Regions from separate parts of the Flavobacterium oryzagri genome, predicted to be linked through region 2. Evidence: riboswitches for the same ligand, from Rfam matches in the RefSeq annotation. Region 2 holds a riboswitch; the other holds the start of a gene.
The links. Region 2 has a riboswitch for S-adenosylmethionine ahead of SCB73_RS09375 (homocysteine S-methyltransferase family protein). Riboswitches for the same ligand answer to the same signal wherever they lie in the genome.
Positions count from the first base shown of each region.

Region 1: linked by a shared signal. The riboswitch ahead of SCB73_RS16180 (TlpA disulfide reductase family protein) and the one ahead of SCB73_RS09375 (homocysteine S-methyltransferase family protein) in region 2 are both predicted to bind S-adenosylmethionine.

Region 1 is NZ_CP139148.1:3,715,349-3,719,776, forward strand. Features, by position in the region: gene SCB73_RS16165 (SDR family NAD(P)-dependent oxidoreductase) at 1-598, shown strand, start outside; gene SCB73_RS16170 (nuclear transport factor 2 family protein) at 600-1,049, shown strand; gene SCB73_RS16175 (NAD(P)H-dependent flavin oxidoreductase) at 1,067-2,152, shown strand; SAM riboswitch class I at 2,389-2,488, shown strand; gene SCB73_RS16180 (TlpA disulfide reductase family protein) at 2,765-3,763, shown strand; gene SCB73_RS16185 (aminotransferase class V-fold PLP-dependent enzyme) at 3,806-4,428, shown strand, end outside.
Region 2 is NZ_CP139148.1:2,141,097-2,145,524, forward strand. Features, by position in the region: gene SCB73_RS09365 (precorrin-2 dehydrogenase/sirohydrochlorin ferrochelatase family protein) at 145-726, shown strand; gene SCB73_RS09370 (NAD(P)/FAD-dependent oxidoreductase) at 823-1,875, shown strand; SAM riboswitch class I at 2,231-2,346, shown strand; gene SCB73_RS09375 (homocysteine S-methyltransferase family protein) at 2,663-3,667, shown strand; gene SCB73_RS09380 (hypothetical protein) at 3,691-4,212, shown strand.

The DNA.
Region 1 (4,428 bases), 1.6 Mb from region 2:
ATTTGGTGGAGGCGATAATTTGGCAATGTATGCTGGAGACATCAGCAACAAACAAACAGGAGAACAATTAGTAAAAATTGCAATCGAAAAATTCGGTTCAGCAGATGTTTTGGTCAATAATGCCGGAATCTTTGAGAGCAAACCTTTTTTAGAAGTGGACGAAGCATATTTAGATAAATTTTTGACAACCAACTTAAAGGGAACTTATTTTACGACTCAGGCTGTGATTCCTCAAATGCTAGAACAAAAAGGTGGAGTTGTAATCAATATTGGAACACCGCTAGTAAATCACGGTTTGGGCGGATGGCCGGCTTCAGCACCAATCACAAGCAAAGGAGCAATTCATGCGCTTACGATTCAATTGGCGGCCGAATTTGGAAAACAAAATATTCGTGTAAATACTGTCGCTCCCGGAGTAATCAGAACGCCAATGCATGGAGATAATGCTGATGCAACCGCTGGTTTGCATTTGCTAAGTCGAGTTGGAGAAATTGATGATGTTGCCGAAATGGTCTACACGGTTGCCAAAAGCAATTTCATTACCGGTTCAATTATCAATGTTGATGGAGGAAAAGGAGCAGGGCACAACATAAATTAAAATGAAAACTATTTTATTAACTGCTTTTATGCTCTGGACTTTTCAGGGCATAAAAGCTCAAAATACGATTAAAATGGAAAATCAAGCCGAAATTGCGGCGATAACAGATGCAGTTGAAAACTATTATTTTAAAGGAATTTACGAAGGAGATGTCATGCTTTTAGGAAGTATTTTTTATCCGGGAAGTTTTGTTTTTGGGGATGTAAAAGGCCAGCCTTATTTTAAAACAGTGGATCTTTATTTGGATGGCGTAAAAAACAGACAAAGCCCAAAAGATTCAGGAAAATCATTTAAAGGTGAAATCTTGAATATAAAAGTCGTAAATTCAATCGCTGTTGCAGAACTAAATGTGAAAATGTACGATTTTAATTATCGTGATTTTTTGTCTTTCCATAAAATCAACGGAAAATGGCTTATTGTTAACAAAATGTTGACCGATTTAAGCGAATAATTTTAAATTTTAAAGTGATGTGGTACAATACAAAAGCATCAGAAATATTAGGAATTCAATATCCAATTTTGCAAGGAGCTTTTGGAGGAAATCTTTCAACGCCTGAACTCACAGCAACAGTTTCAAATGCAGGAGGATTAGGCGGTTATGGAGCATATACTTTGAATCCGCAGGAAATTTATGAAGCAGACAAAGAGATAAAAGCCTTAACGGACAAACCTTATAATTTGAATCTTTGGGTTTCTGATTCCGATATGGATCCAAATGGAATCACAGATGAACAATACAATAAGGCAAAAGAATTGTTCAAACCCTATTTTGACGAAGCTGGAATTCCTTTGCCAGAAAAACCAGCGCCATTTCAATCCCGATTTGAAAATCAGTTGCAAGTAGTTTTGGATATTCGTCCCAAGGTTTTCAGTTTTATGTTTGGAACACTTTCTCCAGATATTTTGGAACAATGTAAAAAACTAGGAATTGTGACCGTTGGCGCCGCAACTACTTTAGACGAAGCTGTTTTTTTAGAAAATTCAGGAGTTGATATGATTATTGCCTCAGGATTTGAAGCAGGTGGGCACCGGCCTTCTTTTTTGGCTTCCGCCGAATCTTCTGTAACCGGAACTTTTGTTTTGTTGCAATTAATTAGAGAAAAAGTGAAAGTTCCCGTTATTGCAGCTGGCGGAATAGCAAACGGAAAAGGAATTGCCGCGGCGTTGGCTTTAGGGGCGAGTGCGGCTCAAATTGGAACCGCATTTTTAGCTACCGAAGAATCAAACGCATTGCCAATTCACAGAGAAATGCTTTTTTCAGAAGCATCAAAATATACGACTTTATCACGTGCTTTTACTGGAAGGCTAGGGCGTGGCATCACGAGCCGAATCGCAAAAGAGATCATGGGAAAAGAAGCAGCTGTTCTTCCATTTCCTTTACAGACTACTTTTATGTCCCATTTAAGAAAAGCGGCTTTAGAACAGCAAAAATTGGATATGATACTTTTTTGGGGCGGACAAATTTCGCCAATTCTAAAACATAGAAGGGCAGGAGAATTGATGCATTCTTTGGTTGAAGAAACAACGGCATATTTTGCGGAATTGAAAAAATAGTAGTTTAATAAAGCTATTTCTTAGGATAAACGGAACTCATTTCAATACTGAAATGAGTTTTTTTATGAGAATTTCTAAATTTTAATCTTAAAAATTAAATACGAAATTGCTTTTAAAATGTTGTTTTTAAGGTGATTATTGCAGTGTTTAGAAAAAAAATCAAAAAAAGCAATTTTAAACTTGACTAATTCGGTAGAATTAATATATATTTGTAATGCAGAATATTTCTGTAATGATACTTATCCAGAAAGACTGAGGGAGAGGCCCAATGAAGTCTTAGCAACCTGTTGCCAAACAAGGTGCTAATTCCTTCCCGCTTGGCGGGACAGATAAGAAAGATTTCTAAAAAAAATCTGAATGAGATCATCAGTATTTAAAATTTATTAAAAAAAATGAAAACAATTCTATTACACGCCGATTCTGATCGTTTCAATTTGTTCTTCCAAGAAAATAATATTGAAGTTTTCCGAATGCGAAGATCTTAGATTTTCATTTCTCTTTTAAAACAAGGTTTGCCAAGTCTTGCGAGATTGGCACAGGAATTCTTTTGCTCAATTTAAAATCACAATTTAAAAATCATCATAAAATTTAATTACTAAAAATCAAAAACAAATGAAAAAAATACTATTAGGTTTTGCTTTATTTTTTGGAGCCATCCAAATTCAGGCGCAAGAAAGCAATTTGCAGTTAAAAGGAACTGTTGTCGATACGGTTGCGCAATATGTTTATCTGCAAAAGTTTCACAACAAGATGTTTACCACAATCGATTCGGTAAAAGTGAAAGACGGAAATTTCAGTTTCAAAACAAAAGTAAAAACGCCGGAATTATATGGTTTGAGCGTAAACACTGGAGAGTCGCCGTTGTATGTTTTTCTTGAAAAGGGACCAATTACAGTTAAATTAAGTCCGAAAAAGTACTATACGAATTCAGTTGTAGAAGGTTCTGCAACACAAGATTTGTTTGAAACGTATAAAAAGTCAAAAGATGTAGAAATCAGCAAATTCATTACAGAAAACCCAAAATCGATTGTTGCAGCTTATGTTTTGTATAGAAACTGGTCGTATCGATTGTCTCCGGAACAAATCACACAAAATATTGCACTGTTGGATAAAAGCCTTCAAAATACCACTTACGTGAAAGAACTGAAAGATTTGGCGGTTGTATTAGACGGATTAGCAGTTGGAAAAAAAGCACCAGATTTTACAGAGAAAGATACGGAAGGAAAGCCAGTTCGTTTTTCAGAAAACCTGAAAGGTTACACTTTAGTAGATTTTTGGGCTTCTTGGTGTGGGCCTTGCCGAAGAGAAAATCCAAATATTGTAGCGGCTTACAAAGAATTTCACGATAAGGGATTTAATATCATCGCTATTTCTTTGGATAAAAAGAAAGAAAACTGGATCAAAGGAATTCAGGATGATAAGTTGACATGGACACATCTTTCGGATTTGCTTTTTTGGAACAGTGCAGTTGCAAAATTATACGGAGTAAGAGCAATTCCAGCCAATTATTTAGTGGATTCTAAAGGAATAATTGTCGCAAAAAACCTTCATGGAGAAGAGTTGCAATCTACTTTAAAATCGCTTTTAGATAAAAAAGTCAGCACTAATTAATCAACTAATAATCCAATTTGTTAATTTAAAAATGATAGGGAAATGAATGCTATTGAGCCAACAACAAAACCAACAGAATCGGAGTGTTACTTTTCTAAATTTAGAGAAAACACATTAGGAATTGAACATACTTTCGAATCGGTTTATGGAGAACAAAATTTGATTTATGCAGATTGGGTTGCCAGCGGAAGATTATACGTCCCGATTGAAGATATTATGCTCAATAAAGTTGGCCCAATGATTGCCAATACGCATTCGTTTTCTAGCCAAACCGGAAAAGCCTCGACTTATGCATACCAGCAAGCTCGAGACATTATTAAAAAATCGGTTAATGCAAATCAGTCTGATGTTTTAGTGGCTACAGGAACCGGAATGACGGCAGCTTTGTCAAAATTGCAGCGCATTATTGGTTTGAGAAAAAATCATCACAAAGGAAATAATGACAAACCTGTAGTTTTTATTACGCACATGGAACATCATTCGAATCAGGTTTCTTGGTATGAAACCAATGCTGATGTCGTAATTTTGCCTCCAGATGAAAATAACTTAGTCGATCCCGCTATTCTTTCTTCAGAATTAAAAAAATATGCTAACAGAAGTGTAAAAATCGGTTCGTTTACGGCATGTTCGAATGTTACTGGAATTATTACGCCTTATCATGAATT
Region 2 (4,428 bases):
TTAAGAGCATGAAGTTAATAAAGCGATGCTTAATCTTCCTTAATAACTTAATGGTAAGAAGAAAATTAAGAAAAGCTCTTAATTTTTAAAAGATAGATTTAAGAGCAAAAAGGTATAATTTTGTTTAGATGAAATTAAATTAAAATGGAACAGAACGAATTATATCCAATATTTCTAAAGCTTCACAATTTAAATGTCTTGATTGTAGGCGGAGGAAATGTAGGTTTGGAAAAGCTTTCATTCTTGCTCAAGTCAAGTCCGAATGCTAATGTTGAGGTAGTTGCACCTGATTTTCATTTAGAAATTAAGGTTTTAGCAGAAAAACATCCTTCAATTAAATTGACGGAAAAAAAGTTTAAAAAGAAAATGCTTAAAAAACGTCACATGGTAATTGCCTGTACAGACGATTTGAAAGTAAATAAAAAGGTGTATGATTTGGCCAGAAAACGTTATCTGATTTGTAATATCGCCGATACACCAGATTTATGCGATTATTATTTGGGCGGAATCGTAACAAAAGGAAATGTCAAAATCGCGATTTCAACAAACGGAAAATCGCCAACGACAGCAAAGAGATTGCGTGAGTTTTTCGAAGAAGTAATTCCGGAAGATATCAATCAAATGGTTGAAAACCTGAATGAATACAGAAAAACCTTAAAAGGTAATTTTGAAGAAAAGGTAAAAAGAATGAACGAGATAACCGATTCATTAAGAAATAAAGAGTAGCATACCAGAGAAATGAATAATGATAAAAATCATTGTTAGTAGAATAAATTATTCGTTTCTTTGTATTATTAAGAATGATTATAAACAACAACCATAATGATTAAAACAGATATACTTATAATTGGAGCAGGCCCAACAGGTTTATTTGCCGTTTTTGAGGCAGGATTATTGAAATTAAAATGTCATATTTTAGATGCTTTGCCTCAGCCAGGAGGACAGCTTTCAGAATTATATCCTAAAAAACCTATTTATGATATTCCAGGTTTTCCAGAAGTTTTAGCTGGAGATTTAGTTGATGGTTTAATGGAGCAAATCAAACAATTTGAGCCAGGTTTTACATTAGGAGAACGTGCTGAAACAGTTGAAAAGCAAGAAGACGGATCTTTCATTGTAACTTCAAATAAAGGAACTAAATTTCATGCGCCAGTTATTGCAATCGCTGGAGGATTAGGGAGTTTCGAGCCTCGTAAACCACTTATCGAAGATATCGAGTTTTATGAAGATAAAGGAGTAAAATACTTCATCAAAAATCCTGAAAAATTCAGAGACAAAAGAGTTGTTATTGCAGGAGGAGGAGATTCAGCATTAGACTGGAGTATTTTCTTGGCAAATGTAGCTTCAGAAGTAACTTTAATCCACAGAAGAAACGAATTTAGAGGAGCTTTAGATTCTGTTGAAAAAGTACAGGAACTAAAATCAGCTGGAAAAATCAAATTAATCACTCCAGCAGAAGTAGTTGGAATCAACGGTGCTGAGCATGTTGAATCATTAGATATCGAAGAAAACGGCGCACACCGTAAAATCGACTGCGACTATTTCATTCCACTTTTCGGACTAACACCAAAATTAGGTCCAATTGGAGACTGGGGATTAGAAATCGAGAAAAATGCAATTAAAGTAAACAATGCATTAGATTACCAAACTAACATTCCGGGAATCTTCGCCATTGGAGACGTAAACACATACCCAGGAAAATTAAAGTTAATCCTTTGCGGTTTCCACGAAGCAACTTTAATGTGTCAAGCTGCATATTCAATCATCAATCCAGGTAAAAAATACGTATTGAAATATACAACAGTATCTGGAGTAGACGGTTTCGACGGAACTCGTAAAGAAGCACCAAAAGCGGTTGTTAAAGCGATAGTCTAAGTTGCCGAGATACTGAGTTTCTAAGATACTAAGATTTTTATATAGAAAGCTCAAACTTTTTCAAGTTTGAGCTTTATTTTTTAGCAAAGTATATAAAACATAGCCAGTGGTTTCAACCACTGGAAGACAACGAATAAACGCATCGCATAATCACAATACGGTCCCGCGGTTGAAACCGCGGGCTATATTTGAAAAACAGAAGCTAAAAAAAAACTTATAAACTTAGAATCTTAGAGTCTCAGCATCTTAAAGAAACTTAGAACCTTAGCATCTTAGTCCCTCAGCACCTTACAAAAAAAACATTTGCAAATCGAATTGCCATTTCATACCTTTGCACTGTTCTTAAAATTATTGTTAGTTATCACGAAAGGCGGAGGGACAGACCCAATGAAACCTTAGCAACCCTTTACCATAAAGAAGGTGCTAAATTCTACTTTTTACTAATTTTCAAGTATTAAAGATAGATAACACAAATACATTACAAGTATTTCTCAAAACTTTTCCAGACAACATACAATATTTACTGAAACAGATTCTGTATCAGGAGCGAATCATTGGCGCATTTTTGCAGTCAATAGTTCCCGCTGTACACAAATATCTTTTATTCTGAACCCCAGAATAAAAGGATATTTGCTTCCATCGGGGCTAATGAGCCAGCAATAGTACACTTTTGGAATTAATGTGAAAAAATATCCGAAGTAAACCGATAGGTTTAAACTTCACAATTATAATAAAAAAAACTTAGCATCTTAGAACCTTAGCGTCTTAGCAGCTAAAACAAAAAAACATGGCAATAACAATTCAAGAAGCAATAAAAAAAAATATCCTAATCCTAGATGGAGCAATGGGAACAATGTTGCAACGCTATAATTTCTCAGAAGAAGATTTCAGAGGAGAGCGTTTCAAAGATTTCCCTCATCCGCTAAAAGGAAACAACGATTTACTATCTCTAACACAACCACAAGCAATCCGCGATGTACATGCCGCTTATTTTGAAGCAGGTGCTGACATTGTAGAAACTAACACTTTCTCTGGAACGACAATCGGTATGGCCGATTATCACATGGAAGATTTGGTTTACGAGTTAAACTACGAATCGGCAAAACTTGCACGCGAGGTTGCCGATGAGTTTACCGCAAAAAATCCTGAAAAACCACGTTTCGTAGCCGGTTCAATCGGACCGACAAACCGTACGGCAAGTATGTCACCAGATGTAAACGATCCGGGTTACAGAGCTGTAACGTTCGATGATTTACGAATTGCATACAAAGAGCAAGTAGAAGCGTTAATGGACGGTGGCTGTGATTTACTTTTGGTAGAAACAATTTTCGATACATTAAATGCAAAAGCCGCACTTTTTGCAATTGAAGAAGTAAAAGAAGAGCGTAATCTCGATATTCCAATCATGGTTTCAGGAACGATTACAGATGCTTCAGGAAGAACACTTTCAGGACAGACAGTCGAAGCTTTTTTGATTTCCGTTTCACATATTCCGTTATTAAGTGTAGGATTCAATTGCGCTCTTGGAGCCGATTTGTTGAAACCGTATTTGAAAACATTAGCACATAATACAAGCTTTAATGTTTCGGCACATCCAAACGCAGGATTACCAAACGCATTCGGACAATACGATGAAACACCAGAGCAGACACAAGCATTCATTAAAGAATATTTAGACGATAATTTAATTAATATCATCGGTGGCTGTTGCGGAACAACTCCGGATCATATTCGATTAATGGCTGAGGTTGCCAAGGATTATAAGCCTAGAGTGGCGCCGGTATTGGTGTAGTCCAATTTTATGAAATATTAGAGATGAAATTTAAATATATAGTTTTAATAGTTTTTGTTTCAGTTTTTTTGAGTCGATGTGCATCTAGTGCATCTATTAAAGGTATGACTGTCAAAGATTATAAAGTTGAAAAACAGATTGGAGATCAGCTTTACATAAAATCTGTTACAGGTGGAAAAAAGACAAACCCATTATGGGTATCTAATATTTCTAATAAAAATTTTGAAGAGGCATTAAAAAAGTCATTTACTGAATCTAATGCATTTACAAAAACAGAAGCTATTACAGATGGTGATTGGGTTCTTGAAGTAAATATAATTTCTGTAAGTAGGCCTAAGTGGTTTAATTTAACTGTAGAAACAACAATAGAATACAAGTTGTATAATAAAAATAATTTGGTTTTTAGTAAAAGTATTAATCAATCAGGGAATGCTACGATGTCAGATGCCATTATTGGTTCTAAAAGGTTGCGACTAGCGAATGAAATTTCGGCAAAAAATAACATTAAAACAATGCTTCAATCATTAGACGAAATGGCTAGATAGTATAACGAGATATGGATTTGCAAACCATACCAACAAAGTGAATAAAAGGTTTTGAATAACTTAACTTATATCACAATGCCTGCGTGAGGGATAGAAGTGAAAAGCCCACAGCCTGACGAAGGAAGAGCGAGGACTTGTAACGGATAGCCCGGTTCGCCGCGGCGAATCACGCCCAAAATATTAAAAGATTACAGGTTTAAAGACCTAAAAAATATA